One region of the Paenibacillus sp. MMO-177 genome, then DNA from elsewhere that is predicted to be linked to it. Evidence: predicted binding sites of a transcription regulator. Region 1 holds the regulator's gene; the other holds the start of a gene.
What was found. Region 1 encodes LexA, which represses DNA repair genes until DNA is damaged. Its sites were predicted from a motif close to CGAACATATGTTCG; they were not measured.
Positions count from the first base shown of each region.

Region 2: WFK81_RS09765 (DNA polymerase IV) is a predicted target of LexA. The motif match lies at 13,247-13,260, and genes of this name have one in related genera.

Region 1 is NZ_JBBCUR010000003.1:131,647-146,526, reverse strand. It holds gene WFK81_RS11800 (YdcF family protein) at 1-573, shown strand, start outside; gene WFK81_RS11795 (AAA family ATPase) at 693-1,673, shown strand; gene hflX (GTPase HflX) at 1,696-2,985, shown strand; gene WFK81_RS11785 (methionine gamma-lyase family protein) at 3,028-4,320, shown strand; gene WFK81_RS11780 (MerR family transcriptional regulator) at 4,398-4,808, shown strand; gene glnA (type I glutamate--ammonia ligase) at 4,897-6,225, shown strand; gene lexA (transcriptional repressor LexA) at 6,583-7,203, opposite strand; gene WFK81_RS11765 (LysM peptidoglycan-binding domain-containing protein) at 7,373-7,735, shown strand; gene WFK81_RS11760 (DUF896 domain-containing protein) at 7,887-8,075, shown strand; gene WFK81_RS11755 (hypothetical protein) at 8,154-8,663, shown strand; gene WFK81_RS11750 (HAD family hydrolase) at 8,691-9,479, shown strand; gene WFK81_RS11745 (1,2-dihydroxy-3-keto-5-methylthiopentene dioxygenase) at 9,535-10,074, opposite strand; gene metH (methionine synthase) at 10,221-13,667, shown strand; gene rnz (ribonuclease Z) at 13,769-14,698, shown strand; gene WFK81_RS11730 (metal-dependent hydrolase) at 14,799-14,880, shown strand, end outside.
Region 2 is NZ_JBBCUR010000002.1:904,794-919,673, forward strand. It holds gene WFK81_RS09700 (hypothetical protein) at 1-329, shown strand, start outside; gene WFK81_RS09705 (phytanoyl-CoA dioxygenase family protein) at 343-1,170, shown strand; gene WFK81_RS09710 (multidrug effflux MFS transporter) at 1,274-2,515, opposite strand; gene WFK81_RS09715 (twin-arginine translocase TatA/TatE family subunit) at 2,968-3,192, shown strand; gene WFK81_RS09720 (manganese efflux pump) at 3,236-3,811, opposite strand; gene WFK81_RS09725 (glycoside hydrolase family 43 protein) at 3,992-5,512, opposite strand; gene WFK81_RS09730 (ABC transporter substrate-binding protein) at 5,547-7,253, opposite strand; gene WFK81_RS09735 (carbohydrate ABC transporter permease) at 7,324-8,220, opposite strand; gene WFK81_RS09740 (ABC transporter permease) at 8,235-9,098, opposite strand; gene WFK81_RS09745 (helix-turn-helix domain-containing protein) at 9,294-10,160, shown strand; partial or broken gene WFK81_RS09750 (TetR-like C-terminal domain-containing protein) at 10,250-10,330, shown strand; gene mraY (phospho-N-acetylmuramoyl-pentapeptide-transferase) at 10,347-11,300, opposite strand; gene WFK81_RS09760 (hypothetical protein) at 11,469-11,945, opposite strand; gene WFK81_RS09765 (DNA polymerase IV) at 11,942-13,195, opposite strand; gene WFK81_RS09770 (hypothetical protein) at 13,383-13,511, opposite strand; gene WFK81_RS09775 (DUF2515 family protein) at 13,572-14,666, opposite strand; gene WFK81_RS09780 (SOS response-associated peptidase) at 14,824-14,880, shown strand, end outside.

The DNA.
Region 1 (14,880 bases):
GGGGTATTGTGCTGCGGGTATTTGTTATGGCTGATTAACAGCTACGACGGCTCCAAGCCGGTGGAGCAAGCGGATGCGGCTATCGTGCTTGGCGCTTCACTGTGGTCGGACAAGCCAAGTCCTGCTTTGAAGGAACGGCTTGATTTTGCCGCCAAGCTGTACAAAGAAGGCAAGGTAAACATGCTTATCTTGACCGGTGGGCTCGATCACAACGGCTCAAAGCTGACGGAAGCGCAAGGGATGCAGGTCTACCTGCTCGCAAAGGGAATTCCGGCGGATAACATGCTCCTTGAAAACGCGGCTCGAAGTACATACGAAAATCTGCTTTACAGCAAAGTCATTGCTGCAGAGCATCATTTGGACAAGCTTCTGATCGTGACTCACGATTACCATGCGCCAAGGGCGATGGAGATGGCCCGTTATCTCGACTATAAGAATGTTCAGGCGGCGGCGTTTCATTCCGAAGTGCTGAATCCGTTCAAGAACCAGTCGCGCGAAGTTCTGGCATACGCCAAATGGAAGCTGGACTCTGTCCTTCTGCATTTCGGTTATCGATCTCCCGACTATCCGTAACAAAATCTGTTAATATGACCGATTCCGCTAGAATACACTTGTTAGAAGCGGGATATGCCGGGCTTATCTACCGGCATGCCGAACGCTAGTGACGGTGCGAAGGATAGGTGATGCAATAGATGAGCGGACATGTCATGTCGGGATCGAATAACGGAGCAAGGCCGTCCCGTCAAATTAATGTGGTGTTGAGAAGCCAGGAACCGGTCCAAATGACGGCTTCTGCGCCTGTAGTCGACAATGAACCTCTGCCGGCCGTCAAGCCGCTCCCGCCGGGAGACCATTTTGCCGAGATTCAGAAAGAGCTTGAGCCGATGGTTGGCATGGACAACGTGAAGGCTCTTATTTATGAAGTCTATGCGCTTTTATATATAACCCGCATGCGTTCGGAGGCAGGTTTGTCCGGCGGTTCCCATGTCTACCATATGATCTTTAAAGGGAACCCGGGGACCGGCAAGACAACCATCGCCAGAATTGTGGCGAAGCTGTTCCAGAAGATGGGAGTGCTCTCGAAGGGGCATTTGATCGAAGTGGAGCGGGCTGATCTGGTTGGCGAATATATCGGGCATACGGCACAGAAAACGCGGGATATGGTACGCAAGGCGATTGGCGGCGTTCTCTTCGTGGACGAAGCGTACAGCCTTGCGCGCGGCGGAGAGAAGGATTTCGGCAAAGAGGCCATTGATACGCTTGTAAAAGCGATGGAAGATCATCGCAATCAGTTTGTGTTGATCCTCGCGGGATATCCGGCGGAGATCGATCATTTTCTGCTGACGAATCCCGGACTTCCTTCCCGGTTCCCGATCCAAATCGATTTTCCCGATTATACGATAGACCAATTAATTCAAATTTCCGAGCTTATGGCGAAGGATCGGGACTATAATTTGATGCCGCAGTCCATATTTAAGTTAAGGCAGCATTTGATTCAAGAGAAGATGAGCGATATTTTCTCTTTTAGCAACGCCAGGTATGTGCGGAACATTATTGAGAAATCCATCCGTTACCAGGCTGTGAGGCTGCTGAACCAATATTCCAACAGCATCCCTCCGAAACAGGAGCTGATGGCGATCAAGCCGGAGGACTTCAAATGGGAAGCGAAATAACTCCACTCTAAAAGGAGCAAACATGCGAGAAAAAACATTCAATACGACGACAACGATGCAGGAACGCGCTGTATTAGTCAGTTTGGTTACCCCTGATATTAAGCGGGGCATCAGCGATCCCGAGCATTCGCTCGAGGAGCTGGTTGCGCTTGCCGAGACGGCGGGAACCGAAGTGCTGACTACAATGGTGCAAAATAAAGAAGCTCCCGATACCAAATGGTTTATCGGCAAGGGGAAGGTTGAGGAATTAAGAGCGATTGCCGATGAGCTGGGAGCAACAACGGCTATATTTGACCAGGAGCTGTCCGGAGCTCAAGTTCGGAATCTGGAAGAAACGCTGGATCTCAAAATTGTGGACCGGACGCAGCTTATTTTGGATATTTTCGCGCAACGGGCCAAGACCCGCGAAGGGATTATCCAAGTTGAGCTGGCACAGCTCAGCTATTTGCTGCCGCGTTTGTCTGGCCACGGCAAGAACCTGTCGCGGCTTGGCGGCGGGATCGGAACGAGAGGACCCGGTGAATCGAAGCTCGAGACGGACCGACGGCACATCAGAGGCCGGATTTCCGATCTGAAGGCGCAGCTGGATGAAGTGGTCCGCCACCGGAATCTGCATCGGGAAAGAAGAAAAAAATCCGGTGTCATCCAGGTTGCTCTCGTAGGCTATACGAATGCCGGGAAATCGACGCTGCTTCGAGAGTTGACCAGCTCTGACGTCTATGTGGAGAATCAGCTGTTCGCCACTCTCGATCCGACCTCACGCACAATGGAGCTGCCAAACGGCCGCGAGATTGTTCTGACGGATACGGTCGGTTTTATTCAGAACTTGCCGCATGACCTTGTTGCCGCATTCCGCGCGACGCTTGAGGAAGTGCTTGAGGCCGATTTGGTGCTCCATGTCGTTGACGGCAGCTCGCCTATGCGCGAGGAGCAGATGTCCGTCGTAGAGCAAATTCTTGGCGATCTTGGAGCGGCGGGAACACCTAGCTTAACGATCTATAATAAAAAAGACCTCTGTGGAGAAAATCATGTGGAATTGCCGACTCCGGGCGTTGATACGCTTGTAATCAGCGCTTTTCAAAAAGACGATCTCGAGCTGTTGCGGAATAAAATCCAGGATAAATTGACCGGTGACACGGTTACATTTGCCCTGCCGGCCGATCGGGGCGACCTGATTGCGCTTGCTTACCGCAGCGGTGAAGTCGTCGGCAACGAAGTGAGCGAGGACGGCGAATCTTTGCGTCTGACCGTGGAAGTAAGCCGTCAGGCTTATGAACAAAACGGTTATAAGCTTCAGCCGTACATTGAATAATAGAATTGGGTTACGTTAACTTAAGGGAGAGACAGGCTTAGCATGAGTTACCAACAGCAAGAAGATTATGAATCCATTTGGAATGAACTTGAGAAATTAGCGGATGAAGCGGAGGAGCTGGCTGCTGGCCAGCTTCGCTCCATTGACCGCATTGCCGAAAAAAATCAGTGGAAGGTGATCCGTGCTTTTCAACGGCATCAGGTCAGCGATTTTCATTTCACCGGCTCGACGGGTTATGGCTACAATGACCGCGGGCGTGAGGTGCTTGATCTGGTGTATGCGGATGTGTTTGGAGCAGAAGCCGCTCTGGTGCGGCCGCATTTCGTATCCGGCACGCACACCATCGGGTGCGCGTTATTTGGCGTGCTCCGGCCGGGCGATGAACTGCTGTACATAACCGGCAAACCCTACGATACGCTGCACAAGGTGATCGGCAAGCCTGGAGACGGTACGGGTTCCCTGCAAGACTGGGGAGTTCGTTATAACGAAGTGGACCTGAACGAGGACGGAAGTCTCGATTGGGCCGCAATTGAAGGAAGCATAAACGAGCGGACGAGAGTCATCGGCATTCAGCGTTCGAGGGGCTACAGCTGGAGAGCGTCTTTTACCGTTGCCGAGATTGGCGATATGGTTCAGCGCGTGAAGCAGATCAAGCCGGATGTGCTTGTTTTTGTCGATAACTGCTACGGGGAATTTACCGAGCTTCGCGAGCCAACCCAGGTTGGGGTGGATCTTATGGCGGGCTCGCTTATTAAAAATCCGGGAGGCGGTCTTGCTTCGACCGGAGGATATATCGTTGGCACCGCGGCTGCTGTCGAGCAAGCTGCTTTCCGTCTCACAGCTCCTGGCATCGGCGGCGAAGTCGGCGCGATGCTGGACACGCTGCGAGGTATTTATCAGGGCTTGTTTCTGGCGCCGCATCTGGTTGGACAAGCCGTTAAAGGAAGCGTATTTGCTTCGGCGATGTTCGAGCAGCTTGGCTTTGAGACGAAACCTCATTGGTCCGAGCCGCGTACAGACCTAATACAGGCTGTCCGATTCGGCGGAGCGGAGCAGCTCATTGCCTTTGTACAAGGCATTCAACAGGCTGCCGCGGTAGATTCGCATGTTGTGCCCGAGCCATGGGACATGCCGGGTTATGAGCATCCGGTTATTATGGCGGCGGGAACCTTTATTCAGGGCGGAAGTCTTGAATTGTCTGCCGATGCACCGATCCGCGAGCCTTATATCGCTTATATGCAAGGCGGTTTGACGTTTGCCCATGCGAAGTTTGGTGTGCTCACAGCGTTACGTCGACTCATAAAGAACGGACTTATCACAATTAAACGTAATTAAACCTAACACACCTTGACACGTTTTTGGTAGGGCGTTATGATATGAGTATAAATGAGCGACTGGAAGGTTGATGCGACATGGGTGACGATATTCGTAGAAACATGGCCTTATTTCCGATCGGTATCGTAATGAAGCTGACGGATCTAACGGCGCGTCAAATTCGTTATTATGAGCAGCATGAATTGATTGTTCCCGCCAGAACGGCGGGCAACCAGCGACTGTTCTCTTTTAATGACGTAGAGCGGTTATTGGAAATTAAGGCATTGATCGAAAAAGGCGTAAACATTGCCGGCATAAAGCAGGTCATGAATCCGGTTTCAAAAGAATCCGACGACGCAACCATCGTAAGCGAGCAATCTGAAGTGAAGCGCAAGGAGCTGTCCGACGCGCAGCTGCACCGCCTTCTCAAGCAGCAATTGCTGGAGAAACGTCCTGGCCAGGCTTCGCTTATTCAAGGGCAGTTATCCCGTTTCTTGAACAAGCGTTAGCATGTCCCGGTTAATGAATGGAACAAGGTAAAGCGTATGCTTTCGAAGTAAGAATTGCTTCACAATTCTTTTGAAGGAGATGAATGCTGTGAGCTACACAAAAGAGGATATTAAACGCATTGCGGAGGAACAGAACGTTCGATTCATCCGTCTTCAATTTACCGATTTGCTTGGTACGATCAAAAACGTAGAAATTCCGGTTAGCCAGCTGGATAAAGCATTGGATAATAAGATGATGTTTGACGGATCTTCCATTGAAGGTTACGTTCGTATCGAAGAATCTGACATGTATTTATACCCTGATCTGGATACTTGGGTTGTATTCCCATGGGTTGCGCAAGACCGCGTTGCCCGTCTGATCTGCGATATTTATATGCCTGACGGAACTCCGTTTGCAGGCGATCCGCGCGGTATTCTGAAGCGTGCGCTGCAAGAAGCGGAAGAAATGGGCTTTACGGCGATGAACGTTGGTCCGGAACCGGAATTCTTCCTGTTCAAGACGGACGAACGAGGCGAGCCCACTACCGAGCTGAATGACCAAGGCGGATATTTCGACCTAGCGCCAATGGACATGGGCGAGAACTGCCGCCGTGAAATCGTACTGACGCTGGAGGAAATGGGCTTCGAGATTGAAGCATCCCACCATGAGGTAGCTCCCGGCCAGCACGAAATCGACTTCAAATATGCGGATGCGATCAAAGCCGCAGACCAAATTCAAACGTTTAAGCTTGTTGTTAAGACGATTGCCCGACAGCATGGCCTTCATGCTACCTTCATGCCGAAACCGCTGTTTGGCGTGAACGGTTCCGGCATGCACTGCCACCAATCGCTCTTCCAAGGCAGCACAAACGTATTTTACGACGAGAAGGATCGTCTCGGCCTTAGCCAAACCGCACGATACTACATGGCGGGTATTCTGGAGCACGCGCGCGCGATGGCGGCTATCACGAACCCTACGATCAACTCGTACAAACGGATGGTTCCCGGTTATGAAGCGCCTTGCTACGTAGCTTGGTCGGCGAGCAACCGTTCGCCAATGATCCGTATCCCGGCATCCCGCGGTCTTAGCACTCGTATCGAGGTGCGTAACCCGGATCCGGCTGCTAACCCTTACCTGGCTCTTGCCGTAATGCTGAAAGCCGGTCTCGACGGCATCAAGAACAAAACTTCGCTTCCGGCACCGGTAGATCGCAACATCTACATCATGACCGAAGAAGAGCGCCTGGAATCCGGCGTGCCAAGCCTTCCTTCCGACCTGAAGGAAGCGCTCGACGAAATGCTCCGCAGCGACGTTATCTGCGATGCGCTTGGCGAACATGCTCTTGCCCATTTCTACGAACTGAAAGAAATTGAATGGGACATGTATAAAACACAAGTTCATCAATGGGAACGCGATCAGTATCTGACGCTGTACTAAGAAGGAAATCCCTTGGCGCTCTAAGCGTCCGGGGATTTTTCTTTTGTGGGCATTTCTAGTTTTTTTCGTGGACAGAGGGGAGTGCCCACAAAATGCCCCCCATTCGCCCCCCTATTTAAAATCTATCTTCTGTATAACGATGGGGGACTTACGGGAATAACGTTCGCAAGAATGATTTAGACGATAAGATTGAAGGGGATAAAGAGGAGGAACAGAAGTCTTACAAATAAGGTAACCACCTTATCACAAAACAGATTAAGTAATTTGATAATACCACAATCAGGTAAAAAAGAGGCTGTTCTCCCTAACCGAATGCGAAATCGGATTAGCGGGAACAGCCTCTTTTATGTCATTAAGTTAGTGGAAATCACGGAACAAGCCAACTACTTTACCTAGGATGGTGACATTGTTCAAACGGATCGGCTCCATGGTAGAATTCTCAGGCTGGAGGCGGATATGATCCTTCTCTTTGTAGAAGGTCTTCACCGTCGCTTCGTCATCTTCCGTCATGGCTACTACGATATCGCCGTTGTTGGCGGTCTGCTGCTGGCGGACAATTACATAGTCGCCGTTATGTATACCGGCTTCAATCATGCTGTCGCCAATGACATTCAGGATAAATACTTCATCGTCTCCTACGAAGTGCGCGGATAACGGGAAGTACTCTTCAATATTCTCAGTTGCGGTAATCGGCACGCCTGCCGTTACTTTGCCGACGATAGGCACCTGCGCCACAGCGGGGAGGATAATGCCGTCTACACCGTCTTGATCCAAAATTTCGATCGCCCGAGGTTTCGTTGGATCTCGTCTGATCAGGCCTTTCTTCTCAAGCCGATCCAGATGGCCGTGAACGGTGGAGCTGGACGCCAGGCCAACCGCTTCGCCGATTTCGCGAACAGAAGGCGGATATCCTTTGTCCCGAACCTCATTCTTAATAAACTCAAGAATCGACTGTTGGCGGTTCGAAATCTTAGACACGTGAATCACTCCAATATAATATTTGAAGAAAATTATAGCATAGAACCGGAGTTCGTACAAACATAAGTTCTTGAAAACAAAAGTTCGCATTTTTTGTTGACTACAAACATTTGTTCGTGTTATTCTAAGGACATAAGAAAACAGAACAAACGTTCGGGGAGCGATAATAATGATCATGAATCCGTCTTTTTATAAAAGTATCCATAAGGAAGAAACTGCTAAATCGTTCAAGTCGCGGGGACAACATGTTCAACGCCATGCTTTTAAACTTGTTATGTGTGCTGCAGTGTTCGTACTTCTCTTTACAAGCTTTCTCATGATGCGCACGAATGCATCGTCTGATCATATTCAAGAGGCTACAGCGAGTGAGCAGACGGTTATCGTAACGGCAGGAGATACGTTGTGGGGGATTGCTGATCGTTTTACCGAGGGCTCCAAGGATATTAGACAATACATATACAAAATTAAGGAACGCAACCAATTAAGCTCGGTGGAGCTACGGCCAGGGCAGGTATTAATTATTCCTCAATAGCCATTTCAAACGCAAGGACAGGTAATTCGGACACAGGATGTTCGAAATTATCTGTCCTTTTGTTATTCTTCTATCATTGCCTTGACAATTGCTCGCGATAAAAGTCAAAATAGGTAAGAAGGCTGAGTAACAAGCAAATGAGGTGAAGGCAGTGGAAGAAGTCATCGCGCGTATTAATGAATTATCCCGTAAAAATAAAACGGTAGGTTTGACTGACGAAGAAATTGCGGAACGTGCCGTGTTGCGCCAGAAATACTTGGAAAATTTCAAAAGAAATTTCCGCCAGCAATTGGATTCCATCGAGATTGTAGACGGCGATCCAAACGATGTCGCTCATTAATCATGTAATGCAACCATATAGCTAGCGTTGGCGCCGTTCCATGAACGGCGCCTGCAATATACAATAGGAGGAATAAGCTTGTCACGAACGTGGGAGCGCAAAGTGCGCAAAAATACGAACCAAATTAACAAAGCGCGTAAAAAGCATGGCGTATCGCAGATCGGCACTTCAACAGCGCCCAAGGTAGACCGGTTTACCGGCCGCAACTACATATTCCCGATTGTGCTTATTCTGCTGATCAGTATGTATACGGTTTTCGTGACTACGGATCCGTCCTTTGAGCCTACGTCTATGTTCTGGGTAACAATCGGCTGCTACATTTTCCTGGCGCTTATTTTCTTCTTGCGCCGTCCGTACATTTCAATCGGCAAGGATTATATCCAGACCCGCAAAATGACGGGGGACAAGCAGCTGCATGTATCCAACATTAAAGGGATCAGCGTTCAAAACGGTGCTGTTGTCATTATGCAGCAAAAGGGCGCAAACTGGGTATTCTCGCGGCTGCTCAACCGTTACCCAACGGATGAGATCGGAAGAAGGCTGCAGGATTTCGCCAAAACACACAATTTGCCCTTTGAACAAAAATAGAAGAAGAGTAGGAGAGTTATGCGAATTATGGGGAAGCAAGCGGTTCTATTTGATCTTGACGATACGCTGCTGTGGGATGACCGCAGCGTAAAAGAAGCATTTGAAGCAACATGCCAAGCCGGAGCGGAAGCTGCCGGTGTTGATCCGGAGCAGCTTGAAGAAGCCGTGCGCAAAGAAGCTCGTGCACTTTATGAATCCTATGAGACGTTCCCGTTCACGAAGATGATCGGAATTAACCCGTTTGAAGGGCTCTGGGCGAATTTCCGTGAAGGCGAGCAGGAAGAGTTCCGCAAGCTGGAGCAGCTCGCGCCGGGCTACCGCAAGGAAGCTTGGACACGCGGCCTGCGCGCACTTGGCGTTGAAAACGAAGAGCTGGGCGCTAAGCTGGCAGAGCAGTTCCCTGCAGAACGCCGCAAACGTCCGCTTGTCTATGATGAAACGTTCCGCGTGCTGGATGCGCTCAAAGGAAAATATAAGCTGCTCCTGCTCACAAACGGATCCCCGGATCTGCAGCGCGAGAAGCTTGCCGGCGTTCCTGAACTTACTCCTTACTTTGATCACATCATTATCTCCGGCGAGTATGGTGAGGGCAAGCCTGCCGCTTCCATCTTCCGTCATGCGATGGAACGGCTCGGGATCGAACCGGAACATGGCATTATGGTCGGCGACAAGCTGACTACCGATATTCTTGGTGCGAATACGGTTGGCATGACATCCGTATGGGTGAACCGTCATGGCGCGGTGCGCAATGACGAAATCATTCCTTCGCACGAAATTGCTCATTTGGAAGAGCTGCTTTTGCTCCTCGAGCAATAGTGGACATGACAAAGCCCCTCGCCATCGGAGATGGAACGAGGGGCTTTTTTTAAACTTATTTAACGAAAGCAGGGTCTTCGAACGGATGTGCAATCCAGCCTTCTGTTTCGATAAACAGACGTACGGCTACGATTTGGCGGTTATCCATCAAAGTAAAGAAGTGAGGGATTCTCTCGGGAACGGAGATAACGTCGCCTGCTTCGAGTTCAACATCGAAATAACCAACTTCTTCGGTACCTTTGATAACAAAGATGCCTTTGCCGGCTGTAATCGCGCGAACTTCATCTTCTGTATGGGTATGAACGGATTCGAATTTCTTCAACAGTTCATCAAGGTTTGGAGTGGCATCGGATAATGTAATGATGTCCCAAGTTTTGTAACCGCGGCGAGCGGCAAGATCCGTAATATCAGCATTGAAAGTGGACAGAACTTCTGCTTTCTCTTCATCGGAAAGAACAAACTTCTCTTGAAGGTGCGCAGGGAGTTTAGTTGCATCCCAATGTTCATAAAGAACTTCTTGTTTGTCTAAAAATTCACGAACGTTCTGTTCTCCAGAAATGCGTTCATTAGTATTGCGAATGCGGATTTCAGCCATTCTCAATCCCTCTTTCCCTATAGAAATTAACTGATAAGTCCAATTATATAGCAAATGTAGTCAAATGTCGATGGACTGCCTTTTCAGAGTGCGGCTATTCTGTTACACTATTTGTTAATGATTTTCGGAGGAAGGGTGTACGAAATTTGTTGAAACCGACCATACAAGAATTGATGCAGCAGCGGATACTCATCCTTGACGGAGCGATGGGAACAATGATTCAGCAGGCGGATCTGACTGCTGATGATTTTGGCGGAGAAGAGCTTGACGGCTGTAACGAAATGCTCGTATTAACGCGTCCGGATGTTATTTCGACGATCCACGAGAAGTACCTGGAAGCCGGCGCCGATATTTTGGAAACCAACACGTTTGGCGCGACCAGCGTCGTATTGGCGGAATATGACATTCCGGAAAAAGCACGCGAAATTAACCTTGCCGCTGCCAAGCTGGCAAGAGACGCGGCGGATAAATTCTCGACTCCTGACCGCCCTCGGTATGTAGCCGGCGCTTTGGGGCCAACGACAAAAACGCTGTCCGTAACCGGCGGCGTTACCTTTGACGAACTTGTAGACAGCTATTATGAACAAACCCTTGCTTTAATCGAAGGCAACGTAGATGCAATTCTGCTGGAGACATCGCAGGATACCTTAAACGTAAAAGCGGGAAGCATCGGGATCCGCAAGGCATTTGAAACGATGAACCGTGAGCTCCCGATTATGATTTCGGGTACGATTGAGCCGATGGGCACTACGCTCGCCGGTCAATCCATTGAATCCTTCTATATTTCCTTGGAACACCTGAAACCGATTTCGATCGGACTGAACTGCGCGACGGGACCGGAGTTCATGCGCGACCATATCCGTTCGCTCAGCGAAATTGCCGATGCGGCTGTCAGCTGCTATCCAAACGCGGGACTTCCTGACGAGAACGGTCATTATCATGAATCTCCCGAATCTCTTGCGCGAAAAATGTCGGCATTTGCCGAGCAGGGCTGGCTTAACATTGCGGGCGGCTGCTGCGGAACAACTCCTGCGCACATTAAAGCTTTGCATGATACGATGGCGAATTATGCGCCTCGTACGCAGTACGGTACTCATCCGGCAGCTGTGTCTGGTATTGATACGGTATTTATCGAAGACGATAACCGTCCGATTATGATTGGCGAACGGACCAATATTTCCGGTTCCCGGAAGTTCAAACGTTTGATTAAAGAAGGCAAGTTCGACGAGGCTTCGGAAATTGCGCGTTCCCAGGTTAAAGGCGGCGCTCACATTATTGATATTAACCTGCAGGATACGGATATTGACGAAGCCTATGCGGTTCATGAGTTCCTGCCGCAGGTCGTGAAGAAGATTAAAGTGCCGTTAATGCTCGATTCCACGTACGATCATATCATCGAGCTGGGTCTGAAGTATTCGCAGGGTAAAGCCATCATCAACTCGATTAACCTGGAGGACGGCGAATCGAAGTTCGAGAAGATCCTGCCGCTGATCCATCAATACGGGGCAGCCGTAGTTATGATTCTGATCGACGAGCGGGGGCAGGCGGTGTCCCGCGAAGCGAAGATGGAAGTGGCCGAACGCTCTTATAACCTCTTGGTAAATAAATACGGAATGAATCCGGAAGACATCATTTTTGACCCGAACATGTTTCCGGTTGGCTCCGGTGACCCGCAGTATATCGGATCGGCAGTCGAGACAATCGAAGGGATCCGGATGATTAAGGAGAGGTTCCCGAAAGCAAAGACGATTCTGGGTCTGAGCAATATCTCGTTTGGTCTGCCTGACGCGGGCCGCGAGGTACTGAACTCGGTTTACTTGTATCACTGTACAAAAGCCGGCCTGGATTATGCGATCGTAAATACGGAAAAACTGGAGCGGTATGCTTCCATTCCGGAGGAAGAGCGCAAGCTGGCGGAAGATCTGATCTATAACACGAATGACGATACGCTTGCTGCGTTCGTTGCGGCATTCCGCGAGAAGAAAGTCGTGAAGAAGGAGAAGGTATCGAATCTTTCTCTGGAGGAACGTCTTGCTTCTTACATCGTGGAAGGCACGAAGGAAGGACTTATTCCCGACCTAGACGAGGCGCTCAAGAAATATACGGCGCTCGAAGTAATCAACGGACCGTTGATGCGAGGGATGGAAGAAGTAGGGCGTCTGTTCAACAATAACGAGCTCATCGTAGCGGAGGTGCTGCAAAGCGCCGAGGTAATGAAGGCATCGGTAGCTCATCTGGAACAGTTCATGGAAAAGAATGAAACCTCCGTGAAAGGCAAGATCATTCTGGCTACGGTTAAAGGCGATGTTCATGACATCGGCAAAAACCTTGTCGAAATTATTTTGTCGAACAACGGTTACAAAATTATCAACCTGGGCATCAAAGTACCGCCTGAACAGCTGATTGAAGCGCAGCGCAAGGAAAATGCCGACATTATCGGTTTATCCGGTCTGCTCGTTAAATCCGCCCAACAGATGGTCGTAACCGCACAGGATATGCGTAACGCGGGTATTTCCGCTCCAATCATGGTAGGCGGCGCAGCTCTTACGCGCAAATTCACGAAGACGAGAATCGGCCCCGAATACGACGGTTTGACGTTATACGCGAAGGATGCGATGGACGGTCTTGATCTTGCGAACAAGCTGATGGATAAAGAGCATCGCGGCAAAATGGAAGAGGAATTGCGGATTTACAAAGAGTCCGGCGGTGAAGCGGAAGAGGAGAAAAAACCTCAGCCGCAGCTTACCCGGGTGGAACGCTCCAAAATCTCGGTGGATGCGCCGGTCTATATCCCGCCGGACACGGACAGACATATTTTGCGTGACGTTCCGATTCCGCATATCATTCCTTATGTGAACATGCAGATGCTGCTTGGTCATCACCTCGGTCTTAAAGGCAATGTGGATAACCTTCTCCAGGAAGGCAACGAGAAGGCCGTGCAGCTGAAAGAAACCGTTGACGGAATTTTGCAGGAAGGCACAACAAACGGTATTATTAAGGCGCATGGCATGTACCGGTTCTTCCCGGCGCAATCGTCCGGCAATGATATCATCATCTATGATCCTCAGGATCATAAGAAGGAGATCAAGCGGTTTACGTTCCCGCGCCAGCAGGTAGAGCCATTCCTTTGCCTGGCGGATTATCTTAAGCCGGTGGATAGCGGAGTAATGGATTACGTCGGTTTCCTCGTCGTTACAGCCGGTCAAGGCGTACGCGAATTGGCAAACGAGTGGAAGGAAAAAGGCGATTATCTTCGCTCGCATGCTTTGCAATCGGTGGCCCTGGAGGTAGCCGAAGCAATGGCGGAGCGCGTCCATCATATGATGCGCGATATTTGGGGGTACCCGGATCCGGCGTCGATGACGATGAAGCAGCGCTTTGGCGCGCGTTATCAAGGCATTCGCGTATCTTTCGGTTATCCGGCATGTCCGAACCTGGAAGACCAAGGGCCGCTCTTCGAGCTGATGAAGCCGGAAGATATCGGCGTGGAATTGACGGAGGGCTTCATGATGGAGCCGGAAGCATCCGTATCCGCGATGGTATTCGCCCATCCGGAAGCGCAATACTTCAACGTTGAAAAAGTAGAACGATAGATGCAAGCTAAGCCTCCGTAAGCGATGGCTGGTCGACCAACCAGCCGCGGCAAGCGGGGGCTTTCATCCTATTCCTATGGTGATCTGGAGGTGGCAGCATAATGGAAATATGGTTTCTTGGAACAGGCGCAGGCCGCCCGATGAAGCATCGGAATGTAACGTCCATCGCACTCAGGCTGCCGGATCCGGACTGTTCGTTATGGATGTTCGACGCGGGCGAAGGGACCCAGCATCAATTAATGCATACGCCGCTGAAGCTGAACAAGCTTGAGGCGCTGTTTGTTACCCATCTGCATGGCGATCATACATACGGGATTCCGGGGCTTCTCAGCACCCGGTCCTACGTTGGCGGCAACGGTCCGCTGCAGCTGTTTGGTCCTCCGGGTATCCGCGAGATGATTGAGACAGCGCTTACGTTAAGCAGTACCCGGATCGATTATGAAATTACTTACCACGAAGTGTCCGAAGGGATCGTGTATAAGACGGAGCGATACACGGTTGAAGCGCTGCCGCTGGAGCATCGCGTTCCTTGCTTTGGCTACCGGATAACGGAATGCGAGAGCCCGGGGAAATTGAATGTCGAGCGTCTTGCGCAGCTAGGCGTTCCGGCAGGACCTTTATTCGGACGGCTGAAAAAAGGGGAAGATATTACGCTGCCCGACGGAACGCAGATCCGTGCGGCAGACGTTGCGGGAAAACCGCTATGCGGCAGAATTATCACGATCGCGGGCGATACAAAGCCTTGCGACAATGCCTTAAGATTGGCTCGGAACGCCGATTTGCTCGTGCACGAAGCCACCTTCGCGGCCGGTCAGGAAGAGAAAGCCCATCTGTACGGTCATTCTACGACCGTTGAAGCGGCAACTACCGCGCGGGATGCCAATGCCAAAAAGCTGATCATGACGCATTTCAGCACAAGGTTTGTCGATGAGGATCTTGCGGGGCTTGAAGAGGAGGCAAGGACGATTTTTCCGGAATCCTATGCCGCTCATGACCTTTATAATACGGAGATTCCACGCGCCAAAGAGTAGCATTCCAGTTTCCTTACAAAATCAACACGCTTCGAAAATAATCCGTTAATGCTCCCGTATTATGCTGGCCTTAAATCTACGGCTAAGGAGATGAGGTCAGGTGGATACGGGAAGTCATTTGCTGTTTGGCGCAACACTTGGCGGTCTTGCCATGCTGGATCCGGTTATATCGGTTCATCCGG
Region 2 (14,880 bases), on a different contig from region 1:
GAGCGAAATTGACAATCAGAAAGGAGTGGGTACGATCACTTACCGTAAAGCCAATGACGGCTCTTCCTCTGCTCCGCGCATGGAAATTCATCAGGCAAACACACCGGGGTCGCATTACGCAGGATCTGATCCGGACAACCGGGTATATCCAGGCCATCCCCCAATTCGCTCTTACGATTGATTTATCTCATTACGTTCTGGCTGGTGAGTTATCCGCTTTCGATCAGCCCAGCCTTACTTTGATCGTTGCAGCGAACGGCTGTTTAAACGGATCGCAGACAATCTGTGGCAGGAAGTCAAACAGGAACAAGCAACAAAAAAAACTTTAAGGAGGAAATGCAAATGAAGAACGAAGTATCGTACACGCTGGACTCGGAATATGCACTGACCGCGGAACAAATCGCAAGTTATCAGGAGGACGGCCATATCTATCTCAAGAACGTGGCCACGCAGGAAGAAATCGCGGAATATGAGCCGATCATTACGGAATGGGTACAAAAATTGAATTATCATGACAAGCCGGTATCGGAACGCGATACTTACGGAAAAGCTTTCATCCAGGTCGGCAATCTGTGGGAAAAAAGCGAAGCTTGCAGCCTGTTCTCGCTGGCCAAACGTTTCGGCCAAATCGCAGCGGAACTGATGGGCGTGGACGGCGTTCGCATGTACCATGACCAGGCTTTGTTCAAAGAACCTGGCGGCGGCCATACGCCATGGCATCAGGATCAAATCTACTGGCCGTTTGATACGAGCAATACGATTACGATGTGGATGCCTCTGGTGCCGATTCCGCAAGAGGTGGGCACCATGACATTCGCATCCGGCACCCACACACTCGGTTATGTAAGCAAGCAGGAAATTTCCGACGAATCGCATAAAACGCTGGGTCAATATATTGAAGGCAAGCAAATCCCCACGGTTAACTACGGCGCGATGTCCGCGGGCGACGCCACCTTCCATGCAGGCTGGACGATGCACTGCGCCCCGGGCAATCCGACCGACAGCATGCGAAAAGTCATGACGGTCATCTATGTCGCGGACGGTACCCGCATCGCAACTCCGGACAGCAAGCCCAGGGAGAACGATCTGCGCAACTGGCTGCCTGGCTGCAAGCCCGGCGATCTCGCCGCCAGTCCGCTGAACCCGCTTATTTATAGCAATAAAATCTGACAATCGATCGGTTGGATAGAAGGATAGACGGCTTACCTGGACCAATGAAATCCGGTATCAAAACAAGGCGGATGCCCCCGTAGGAGGCATCCGCCTTTAGCTTTTAAACGACTTTTTGTCCATAAGATTCATTATTCATTTTCCGAATTGTTTCACTCGTCCCTCTTCTTACGAGCAGGAAGTAAGCGAGCATGGCCGCAATGCTTGTGATTAAAATAATAATCCCAAGCGGAACAGCCGTATCTTCCCCGGCGATGCCAACAAGCGGGGCAACAACCGCGCCAAGCAGGAATGGAATAACGCCAAGCAGCGCAGCCGCGCTGCCCGCCTGATTAGCCTGACTTTCCATGGCAAGCGGGAATGCTGCCGTTGAGGTAATGCCAATCGAGGCAACAAAGATAAACAGCGGAATAACAAGCGTAAACAGCGGACCTTGAACAAGCGTTACCACTACAACGATGATGCTTGCCAACAAGGCAAGGCAAAGACCAAATAACAACAAGCTGCGTTCAGATACGCGATGCGCGAGACGTCCGACAATTTGGGAGCCGATGATCAGGCTGACCCCGTTAGAGCCGAACAGAAGGGCAAATACGGTCGGCGATACTCCGTAAATATTTTGATAAATAAACGGCGTTCCCGATACATAAGCGAACACCCCCGCGATCATAATGCCTTGTGCCAGCATGTAGCCGACAAACTGGCGATCCCTTAACAGCGAACCGTAGTTGCGCAGCTGCTGCCCGAAATTCGAAGGGCTGCGTCGGTCGACCGGCAGCGTTTCTTTGAGGCTCCATTTTGTCACGGAAAGCAGGTAGATGCCAAGCAGCGCAAGGAAGATAAAGACGCCAATCCAGGAGGTAACCGACAACACTCCGCTTCCGGCAACGGGTGCCACGAGAGGTCCCAAATTACCTACGAGCAAGAGCAGCGAGAAGAATCGGGTAAGCTCGTGACCGCTGTACAGATCGCGAACGATCGCGCGGGAAATAACAATGCCGGCCGAAGCGGCAACGCCTTGAATAAAGCGGAATAGGATCAAAAGAACGATATTCGGCGCGAATGCGCAAGCGAGTGAGGACGCCACGTAAAAGGCCATCGAGATAAGCAGCGGAATACGTCTGCCATAGACATCGCTTAGCGAGCCCATCACAAGCTGGCCGATGCCAAGTCCCAGCAAGCAGGCGGTGAGACTGAACTGAACAAGTGAAGCCGACGAGCCAAGTTGCTCCACGATTTCAGGGAACGCCGGCAGATACATATCAATCGTAAACGGACCTAGCGTCGAAAATAACCCGAGCAGCAAGGCTTGACGAATGAAATTCGATTTTTTGTTTGCATTCATTGCGAGTAAGAATCTCCTATCTCCCTAATGTCTTTTTTTCTCTAACCGTAACAAATGTGATTATACAACCCGGAGTTCACTCCAAGTCAAGAAAAATAAAAGTAAAAAGCAAAGTGTTTAAGCAGCACACGGGGCACAGCCCTAGCGATTATAAGAATCTTAGCTAGCAATAACGACAAAGCCGCCGGTTTAATTAACCAGCGGCTTTTTTAAGGCTGAATCGGCCAAGAAGCTTTTCGATGCCTATACGGCAGCCATGATTGGAGCAATCGTCATGTGGAAATTCGAGAATGGTCAATTTAATATTGCCAACAAAATTGAGTCCATATTCGATACGATTTTTAGTTAACTCACTGCATGGAATAAAGCAAGAAGCTTCCCCGCTGCTTTCTATTAGGAGAAGTTGCGTTTATAATAAGTATAGCGTTTACATTATTTTAGGAGGGTCATTGATGGCTGACATCGGAATGCCCGGCTTTATTCTTCTTATTATAGTTGCATTACTGCTATTCGGACCCAAAAAGCTCCCCGAGCTTGGGCGTGCGCTTGGCCGCACCGTTCGGGAGTTTAAATCCGGCATGCATGGCCTGATGAATGAGGACGAACCAAATACGAAAAAGAACGCAGCAGACTACGAAACTGACCGTCCCAACTCCAAACAGCAACTTCCGGAATGACGGAAGCTGCTGTTTTCTTGTTCAACATAATTGGTCTAATGGCTTAGTTGACAATCTCATAAATACCTATGCAAATTAAGATAACTCCACCGATTACATTGGAATACCTCCCAAGCACGGTATTGGATATTTGTTGCCCGAGATGCGAACCCAATGCAATGGTAATAATCGAGAACGCTCCTACCGAAATCGTTGTTCCCCATGCCGAGACGCCGGTAGCTCCCGCGCCTAATCCGCTGGCAATGCAATTTATCGAAAGAGCAAAACCAAGAGTCCATGTTTCCTTCCACGTTATGATGATATCTCCGTCATGGTCTGCTTTATATGATTTTTGCAGCTTCGCAGGATCAATAGATGCTTTTTTTCTATTAACTCCCGTCAGTGACTTGATTATCGCCCACAGGCCAATGGCCATAATCATGCCGCCGCCAATGGCATTCGCAAAGGTTGGCGACGTATACGTTGCAATGAAATGACCGCATGTTATTGAGATGTAAGCAGATAGCGTTGATAAAGCAGCAATAAGCAAGTTAGAACGAATAGGAATTTTTATACTCCGGGTGCCAAAGGAAAAGCCGATTCCCAAATTGTCAAGATTAGACGCAAGACCGATTCCCAAAATACTAAGCCAATGCAATTTTCTCCCCGTCTCCCCTCTTGCCGACAATAATTAATGATATGCCGGCTTTTCTTTATGGGTTCCTGCCTAGAGCTGGCCGCGGGTAGAGCCGTTCCTCTAAAAAAAGCCCGCTTGCATTACTTGCAAGCGGGCTTGTCGTTTGGAAAATTCAAATAATAGTTACTCGAAAGCCTGGTAATCAAACCAGTCGAAATAAGCCGGAGCGCTGGATCTTGCACCATTGCCTGTCGCATACATCGCAATAAATACGCCGGTGAAACCGCCGGCTACCTCCGTGGCCAGCATTCTGCATTCTCCTTGTCCAAACGGGGTTGGCTCTTCTTCCTCGTTTCTTGCAAAGCCAAAAACGTAATTGGCTTTGTCGGCATATACGCTAAGTACAATCGTGTCAGCCGACCACGGCATCTCGCTTTCTACCTTCCAGAGCGTGCCAAGCCTTCGGCGGAAAATCAGCTTGCGCGCGCCTGCTATTTGCGTGACCGCAATCTCGTAATGGAAGCGTTCGTTCATATACACGGCGATACCCGCTTCTTCCCCATCCCGCTTTGGTGCAAAAGCTAGATGAGTACTTGCCCGGAAGGTAAAATGCTGCTGTCTCCGCCCGACAAAAGACGGAATTCCCGTTTCGTCCAAGGTATCCCCCGAGCCGTATAACGTTAGGCTGCCTTTCTTCCCGGAAAGCGACCAGTTTCTTGGATCCGGCAAGCGAAGGAAATTCCAGCATGGGGCAAGCGACGCGTCTTCAAAGTCGTCTCTTGCCGCAGGCTCCGTCTTGGACTGCAGTGGAAGATTGCCCGCTGGCATGACTGCACCGATCATTCCGTTCTCTCCAATGACAGGCCATGCATCTTCCGTCCATGTAACGGGAGCCAGGAAGGTCTCCCGGCCCAGATAATGATGATTGGGATAACCGGCAGGACGGATGCCAAGGAACACCGCCCACCAGCTTCCATCCGGTGCTTGAATCAGGTCAGCATGCCCCGTCGCCTGAATGGGATTCAGCAGGCTGCGATGGGATAAGATCGGATTATGCGGACAACTTTCGAATGGGCCGTCCGGCTTCCGGCTTCTCGCAATCGTCACCATATGACCGTACTCCGTTCCGCCCTCGGAGATCATCAGATAGTACCATTCGCCAATCCGGTATAGATGCGGTGCTTCCGGATATTGTCCGCCGGTGCCTTTCCATATCAAGCTTATATCCGACAAGCGTTCTCCTGTTGCTATATCGATTCGGCTCTGGTAAGCGCCTTGCCCCTTGGCATCATGGGAAGTCGTATAATAGACGGTGCCGTCCTCGTCGAAAAACAAATCAGGGTCAATACCCGGCTGGTCCACAAAGACGGGATCTGACCACTTTCCTCTCGGGTCGTCTGTGTGGACGTAGAAATTGCCTCCGCCGGACACATTGGTCGTAGTCATGAAGAACGTTCCGTTATTATAGCGTATGGTTGGCGCATAAATTCCGCCCGAGCTTCCGGCTTTGCTTAAATCCAGTTGTTCCGTACGCGTTAGAACATGTCCAATCTGCTCCCAATTGACAAGATCCCTGCTGTGAAATAAGGGAACGCCCGGAAAATATTCAAACGAGCTTGTCACCAAATAATAATCTTCTCCCGCCCGGCAGACGCTGGGATCTGGATGAAACCCGCTAATAACGGGATTGCAGTATGACTTCACTATTTCTCTCTCCTAGGTCGATTTCAATTAAGGTCTATTCATTCCACAGCTTAACGCGGTCCTGAACATACTTCGTAAAGCCTTTTTCCATTTTCTCGACACCTGCATCCAGCAATGCCTTCTGGTAGTTGTCCCACAATTTATCGAAGTCTTCCGGCTTCGCCATGATCATTTGCGGAATCTGCTTCCAAGTGATGTCTTTCATTTTATTGGCGAGGATGGTCACTTCATCGTCACCTGGTACCGCTATATTCCAAGCGGCTCCCCATGCTTTGACCGGGAACTCTTCCTCTTTCGGGAACAGGTCTTTCCAGGTTGTAGCGTTATAAGCCTTGAGCGTTTCCTTATCGGCGCTTGTATACGTGCTCACGATTTGCTCCGGGAAATTTTTCGTATAATAATTGCCCGTGGAATCCTTGACGCCATCACCGTAATGCGCGCCAATATTGGAATAGAAGCCAATGCCGGATTCTTGACTAAAAGCCGTATTATCGTTAATGATGCGCTTCTGAACATCTTCCGGAACTACGCGTTTACCATCCTGGATCGTATAATGCTTGCCTTCAATCCCCCAGTTGTTAAGTACCTGGGCTTGCTCCGATGCCAGATAATCCAGGAATTTAATCGCCCTTACCGGATCTTTGCAGGATGTTGTAATGCCTACTCCCCAGCCTGCCATAAAGCCCGTGGACTGGAAGCGGTTATCTTTATAAGCGTCCGACAACATAACCGAGTAATGCCCGTAGGTTTGGTCAAGCTTGTTGTCAGCTTTCAGTGCTTTTTCGCCGTCCGCATAACCCCAATCCGCGTCGATCAAACCGATTACCCGACCGGAGGCAATCTTCGCCAAGTACTGGTCATTCTTCTCCACGAAGCTTTCTTTATCCAGCAGCCCGATGTTATACATATGGTTTAGCCACTGAAAATACTCTTTCTCGCCTTTCGTACGGTAATGATAGGTAGCTTCATTCGTTTTCGGATCAATATAATACTCGCCGTCGCCCGATTTGCCAGTCGTTTCGGCTGCCGGGTTGGTTACGGTAATATACGTATGCCAGTCATCCCCGTTAAGGGTAAGTCCAATGTTCTTATTCCCGTTTTCATCCGTCGGGTGCTTCTCCAAATAGGATTTGATTATATTCTCGTAATCCTGCAGGGTCTTGATCTGCGGGTAACCCGCTTCCTTCACCGCGCGGTGCTGCAGCTCGAATCCGCCTCCCGCTACGAACGTTTTGCCGTCAACAGCCGAATAGGTCGGAATCACGTAGATGGACGGATCGTCGTTGCTGTAGCGCAAACGATTAATTTGATCGCCAAACAGCTTCTTCAGATTTGGGGCGTACTTCTCGATCAAATCCGTCAGATCAATCATGGCTCCCGCATCGACCAATTTGTTCAAATCCCCTTTGGGGCTGATAAGATCGGGATAATCCCCGCTGGTCGCGATAAGGGCTACCTTCTGTGCAGGATCGCCAACCGCAAACTCGGCATCAAGGGTAACGCCTGTCTGCTTTGTAATTTCTTTGCCTACATCATCCTGCATATTCCTCCAATTCGGATTGCCATCCTCGCTGAAGAACGAGAAGGTAACCGGGGAGGTCTCATTTCCCTGCTCCTTGCCTGTGTTATCGCTTACAACATTGCCATTGCCGTTATTTCCATTTCCCGCACATCCGGCCAACACACCTGCCGCGAGCGTAAAGACCATGCCCAGCTTCGAGATTTCCGCTGCTTTTACCATCCGTATACCCCCATTTTAGATTCGTATATTGTATAAACAGGCTACCCTGCCGATACCGTGGTTAGATGAATCAGCTTTTCACCGCGCCAAGCGTCATGCCCGTAACGAAATACCGCTGCAGAAACGGGTATACCAGTAGAATCGGGACCGTAACAATGATCGTGATCGCCATCTTGACCGATTCCGGAGAAATTTTATTCATCACTTGATTCATGCTCGTCCCATTAACCTCCTGACCGTTGCTGCCCACCTGGGTGCTCTGCAGCACTTTCATTAGCTCGAACTGCAGCGTGGTCAAATGCTCCTTCGAGCCATTGTACAAATACGTATCAAACCAGGAATTCCATTGGCCAACCGCCAGGAACAACGCAACCGTTGCCAGTGCCGGCATCAATAACGGGAGAATGACGCGCCAGTAAATCGTAAAATCGTTAGCTCCGTCCAGCTTGGCCGATTCCTGAAGGGCATACGGCAGCCCGTCGATAAACGAACGGATGATAAATACATTGAATGCGCTTACGATTCCGGGCAGCACATACACCCAGAACGTTCCGATAAGATGCATATCGCGCATCAGGAGGTAAAAAGGGATCAGCCCGCCCGATACGTACATCGTCAGCGCCAGGAACATGGATAAAAATTTACGTCCGTCGAAATCCGCCCGGCTTAGCACGTAAGCCAGCATGGAGGAACTGATAAGCCCCAATACCGTTCCGGCCAATGTCCGCAGCACCGAAATTTTGAGCCCGGTAAGCAGCCCTGCGAACGAGAAAATGAGCGAATAATTGTCAAACGTCAGGTGCCGGGGAAAAACCGTAATGCCTCCCCTTACCGTGTCGGTTGAATCATTAAGGGATATAGCCAGCACATTCAGGAACGGATAAAGGGTACAGACGGCTACCAGCGAAATAACGAGGTAAACGATCACGTCAAAGAGCCGATCCGTCAGTGGGATACGAACGTTCACTATTCAAGCCCTCCTTACATAATGCTTTCCTTGGTCATTTTCTTAAAAATGCCGTTCGCGACGAATAGCAGAATAAGGCTGACAACTGAGTTAAAGATGTTAATCGCTGTTCCGAAGGAATACCTCCCCATTCCCAGGCCGTAATTAAGGGCGTACAGATCGAGCACCTCCGATTTGTCTTTTACCAGATTGTTGCCAAGGAGAAACTGCTTCTCGAAGCCGATGCTTATCAGATGTCCGATCGACATGATCAGCAAAATAATAATCGTGGAACGAATACCCGGCATCGTAATATGCCAGATTTGCCGTATTCGGCTTGCTCCGTCAACGCGCGCTGCTTCATAGAGTTCCGGCCCGATACCCGCGATAGCGGCCAGATAGATAATAGCGTTCCAGCCGGTTTCTTTCCAAATATCCGCGCTTGTCACCACGTACCAGAACAAATTTTCCTTCGCCATGAATGGAATCGGCTCGTTAATGAGATGCAGATTAACCAAAAGCTGGTTAACTACCCCGTTCTCCGATGAGAGCATTTTGGTAACAATGCCCGCAACAACCACCCATGAGACAAAGTGCGGCAGATAGGAAACCGTCTGTACGAAGCGTTTCAGAAACGAAATGCGGACCTCGTTCAAAAGAACGGCGAAGAGAATAGGAATCGTAAAGCTTGCAATGAGCCCCATAAAACTCATCGCTAGGGTGTTTCGCAGCGCATTAAAGAATTGATCGTCCTGAAACAACATCCGGAAGTTATCAAAGCCGACCCACTTCTGGTCGAAGAAGGATTTGCCTACTCGAAATTGCTGAAACGCCATCGTCCAGCCCCATAGCGGTAAATAGCTAAATAAAAAAACAAAAATGACAAATGGGACCGACATGTAATAAAGATATCGCTGTCGGACGATGCGCTGCCAAATGCTTACGACGGACAAATCTGTACCACTCCTCTGCGTTTTCTTGTTTCCTCTAGCATTATAATGGAGCAAAATAGTCCTAATCCTTGATTTTAAGGTCTAAAAATAGCATGATTAGGACATCAGATTGTTTGCGACAGGTTTTAAGAAGGGAGTCTTATGAGAAGCGTCCATTTGAATTGGTTTACCTCCGACGAGCAATTTCTGTTCTATATCGGGTATGGCGGACATGACGAGGACATGTATCTTCATGATCATGTGGATTTTTCCGAGCTTGTTATCGTTTTGAACGGGAATGCCACTCATATCGTAAATACTGATGCATCGTTTATTAAGAAGGGGGATGTCTTTGTTATTGACGGCGCTACCTCTCATGCCTACAAGGACCCCCATGATTTCCGAATCTGCAACATCATGTACCGTCCGGACATCCTTACATCCGCCGGCCCTGACCTGAGAACGTCTATCGGCTACCAGGCGCTTTTTGTTTTGGAACCGTTTTATCGGAATATCCAGTCCTTCAGCAGCAAGCTCAGCTTGCCGATCCCGGGCCTGGCATACGTCTCCTCCCTCGTCGATTTCATGATCGAGGAGTATGCGGGCAAGCTTCAAGGCTATCAGACTATGCTGCGGTCACGGTTCATGGAGCTTGTCGTTTACTTGTCAAGACAATATCAGAACCAGGATCGGCAAGGAATTCAAAGTCATTTGATGCATTTGGCCAATGCCATCTCCTTTATGGAGGACCACTATCTTGAACCGCTTACGCGCGAGCAGATTGCCGAGAAATCGGATATTTCGGTCAGACACTTAAACCGGATTTTTCAATCCTATTATCAAACAACTCCATTCGCCTATTTGCTGCGACTCCGTCTCGAGCATGCCGGCCATTTGCTTAAGACATCCAATCTCCCTATTACGGAAGTGTCTTATCAAAGCGGCTTTAACGACAGCAACTATTTCACCCGCCAGTTCTCCAAGTTCTACGGCATGTCCCCCAAGGTGTACCGCAAGCAAAAAACATAAAGAAGCATGGACGGATAACGTCCATGCTTCTTTATTTAATAGGTCTTACATGCCCAAAGTGGATCGGAGAATTCTTAAAACGCAGGAATTGGTGGATCAGGAACGGAATGCCCCATCCGCCGGAAGTTATGGCCAAGCAAGTTGGGGTTTTGTTGGAGCGAAGTCTTTAAAATAGATGCTCAAGGTTCATCGCATGTACCTCCATAAAATCCAGCAGATCAAGGCGGATATCCAAGATACGAATCCGAAAATGATGACGATCTTATTTTCGCTCCAGCCATATTTCAAACTGAAATGGTAGTGAATCGGAGCCATCCGGAACAATCTCTTTTTCGTTCTCTTGTAATACCAGACCTGCAGAATGACCGATAGTTGTTCTGCTATATAGACTGAAAATAATATCGGAATAAGAATTTCAACCTTTTCGATAACGGCTAAAAAGGTAAGCGACCCGCCAATTGCAAGCGAGCCGGTATCGCCCATAAAAGCTTTGGCCGGATAAATATTGTATAGGAATAACCCGAGCAGACAGCCAATCATGACTAACGAGAAGGTCTTAATTTCTGTCTTGTCCGAAATCATAAAGAAGAAAAAATAAGTTGGGATGGAGACATTAATCAGCAGCCCGTCCAGTCCATCCGTAAAGTTGATCGCATTGGCGGAGCCGACGATAAACAGCATCATCAGAAGCAAATAGACCCACACCGGCAGGTGAATCGCCAAATCATGAAACAACAGAATATCAGGATTCAAATGAAATTGGTTCAACAGAATATAGAGCAATAGAATCGTAAACGCAAACTGGAATACCAGCTTGGTCTTCCCTGAAATGCCTGAAGGATCTTGAAAGGCTGCCTTCTTCATATCATCCATAAAGCCTACCAGGCTAAACAGAACAAACGTTGCCCCCAGAAAAAGCACGAGCGGACTGGGATGAAAATAGAGCGAGGTAAACACGCCGGTAAGCAGAATGAGTCCAGCCATTAGCGGCGTGCCGCGTTTGGCCTGATGATCCGCCGGCAGCTCAACCCGAATAGGCTGAAGCAGCTTCAGGCTGCGCAGTCCCCATATCAAGACAGGAGTAAACACCGTCACAATGACAAATGAAATGCTTAATGCAACAAGTAACGAAGTATCCACCGCAGTCCCTCTCCCTTAACCGCTTACGCATGCATCCAATCCATGCTTATCCAATATTTTACTGGAACATCATTCCATCTGCAATGACTCGTCAATGATAATTGCATTATATATCTTCCAAAACAAAAAACACCGCGCTGTGTACCAGCGGTCGGTGCTTTAGAAGGTTTACTTAAACATGGTGGAGATATATTTGGCGATGCGGACGCTGATCTCGGCTCGGGCCGCGTCGCGGATCATGGAGAAGCGGTCCTCGTAGCCGCGGCAGACGAACTTGTAATGAATGGCTCCATGCTCGCTGTCGCTCTCCTCGAGGAAGACCCGGATATTGCGCTCCTTAAGCGCTTTGCGAACAGCGGTCAGATCCGTGTGAATATGCCCCATTAAGACGCGCGAGGCTTTCATGTACAGCTGCTTCATGGAGTAGAAGGACAGCTCGATGTCCTTGCAATTCTTATCAACGATCGTCAGCATCATGGGGAGCAGCACGTAATCGCGGATAAGCTCAAGCTCCTCTTTGCTTGGAACGGGGACAGGTCCGGAGGCTTTGGGCGGCTCGCGCCGTTCTAGATATTGCTCCCGGTGCTCAGGCAGCATCATGCGGCTGGATTCCCAGCGGCCGTTTCCTTCCAGTTTCTTGCTCATTTGTAGTGTCCTCCAATTTTGACGCTGCGCTCACGGGCCTGGGCTGATTCGAGCAGCGAAGACGCCCGGAGAATCGAGGTCGTTCCGAATTTATGGCGGATCGCGTCCGTGACGCGATCCAGCTTCCTTTCCTTCTCCCTGTTCCCGAACAGGGTAAGCTGATATTGGTCGTCAGGCACCAGCTTCGATAAGGTCACGCCAAGCTTGCGGACGGGAAGCCGGTCCCAATGGGCATAAAACAACGTGCGGGCCGCAGCAAATACTTCCTTCGTAATATTCGTCGGGTCGGGTACCGTCATCTGGCGGAAAAAACCGGTCGGGCGGTCGAAATCCGCGCCTTGCGCGCCTGCTGCAATCACGCTGCCCATATAACCCTTGGCGCGGCTGCGGCGGCATACCTCCTCGCTTAATTCCAGCAGAACAACGTCAATCTCTTGGGGCTTGCTGTAATCCCGGGGAAGCGTCATCTGATGGCCGACGGCTTGCTGCGCGTCATGGGTGCTTGGCTTGACCGGGCTCGGGTCAATGCCGTTTGCCGTCTGCCAGAAAAGCTCTGCCTGAATATCGCTGTTGCGGCCCATCCGCGCCTGCAGCCTGCGCTTGAATTCCGGCAAGGGAAGACAGCCGAGGTCGCCAATCGTTGTAATCCCCATCCGCTGGAAATGCGCGGTCATCCGCGAGCCCACGCCAAACATTTTGCTCACGGGCAACGGCCATAATAAAGATTCCACCTCTGATTTCGGGAGCGTGAACTGGCCGGTATCGTTCTTTTTCGCCCAAATATCGGTGGCCATCTTGGCGAGAATCTTGTTGGAGCTGATGCCTACCCGGGCCCATACGCCGGTGTAGAGCATAATCTTGGTCTGGATCTGCGTTGCAATCTCTTCCGGCGAGCCGAAATAAGACAAGGAGCCGGTAACGTCCAGGAATTGCTCGTCGATGGAGAAGGGCTCCACCAGATCGGTAAACGAACGAAAAATGTCGGTAATCATTAGCGAGACATCGATATAAGCTTGCATCCGCGGTCTGATAATGACGAGCTGCGGACATTTGCCGAGCGCCTCGCCAAGGGTCTCGGCGGTCGTCACGCCGTACTGCTTCGCAAGCGGACAAGCTGCCAGAATAATGCCCGAACGCCTCGAAGGATCGCCGGCAACAACAACCGGATCATTCTTATATTCGGGATGCGCGGCCTTCTCGACGGACGCGTAGAACGACTGGCAGTCAATCAGCATAATGACACGTTCCATAATCCCCACTCCAATACAAATACGAAAGTATGTTCGTATATTATTATATACCGAATGTATGTTCGCTATGCAAGGGATATTTAGAGGTAATTTCAAACAGTTGGTCCGGAAGCCAATCATGCCGTTAAGCAGCAAAAAGAAGCCTGATGTCGCTTCCGTAACCTTAGCATCAGGCTTCTTATTGTTTTCAAAGCTGCTCCTCCTGCCTCAGCTGCTGGGCAGCAAGCACGGCGAGCTCGATCTTATTGAGCAGCAGGCCGTATTCATTCGTCAGCTCGAAGCTTCGGGGCAGCTTCAGCTTTCGGAAATACGGCATAATGCCGTCGGCCGAGCCGAACCAGTCTTCCCGCTTCGCCGTCTCGAGCTTCTGGTTGGCTCAGGCATCGCGAAGCTCCGGGCTGTAGACCGGCGCGGCTCCCGGCAGCAGCTTGCCGCCGAGCAAGCGCTCCTTGTACAGCGCGGTTGGCGGCTCCCGGCGTACCCGGGCGAACAGATGCGGGGCGTAGTCCGCCCTTGATCCGGTGTGGCGCCCTTTCGCCGCGAAGGCCAGCGCCCCTTCCCGCACCCGGGGTACCCCAAACAAAACGGCATACAACGACTTGCCGAATTCAATCCGTTCGGACATATCGTCGAAATCCTCCAAGATTAATCCGGCCAGCCGCAGCTCGCCTTCGGTATGGTAAGGGAACATCACCGCGTTCAGCTGCAGCAGCGACTGCATGCCGAAGAAGAAGGTATCGATCACGTTTTTGCGGAAGTAATCGTCCCGCACGACCCGCTGCTCAATGAAATGCTGCTCGTTCACAATAAGCGCAACCGTCAGCGGCACGGAATCGCGCCGTCGCCAGAACTGCTCCCATACCGGCTTCATGAACCGCGTTACCCCGAAAGCCGGAAGCAGATGAAACAACGGACGTTGCGCGCGGACGCTTTCCTCGTAAAGCAGCAGCTGCGGATAGGCATCGCCGAAAATAAACGTATTCGCATGCTCCAGCAGCAAAAAGACGGACTGGCGTTTATCGCCCGGGAGCAGCTGCGGCAGCCATTCGCCGGCCAGATCCGTCATATTCCATCCGCCGTTGCGGGACACGAGATGGGCCAGCATCGCCCAATGCAGCTCCGGATGGCGTTGATGCATCAGCCGGTAGGCTTCCGTCCGCGTCACGTTATTGCGGTTCAGACGGGAGGTCTCCGCCCGAATCCGTTCCATAATTTTCTCGTCACCGCTCCATGCGCTTGCCGCCGGCTCCGCCTGCTGCTCCTCCAGCTTCCGCCACTCCTCCTCCAGCTCGGCAACCGCATCCTCGGCAAGCTGCAGCGGAGTTGCTTCCGCGAGCATCTCATGCGAAGCCTCCAGGCCCTGCCATTTGCCCACCGCGTAATCCCATGCCGCAGCAGGCAGCGAGAAGAACTGTTTGATTCTGCGAAGCCTTCGTCCGGAGCGGCCGCGCCCTCTTCCCTTGCTTAACATCGACCGCCCTCCTCATGATCCTGGTAACACAAGTATTTGCCGTCAGACCGCCTGTTCATGCATAATAAAAAGCAAAGAACGTACAAGTTGTGTGGAGCTGTGTGTTTGTTTCGCAAAACTCACTTCATTTCCAAAAAACTTTCTGGGAGGACTTGCCATGTGCGGAAGATATACCATCACCGTATCGCTCGAGGAGCTGATGATCCGTTATATG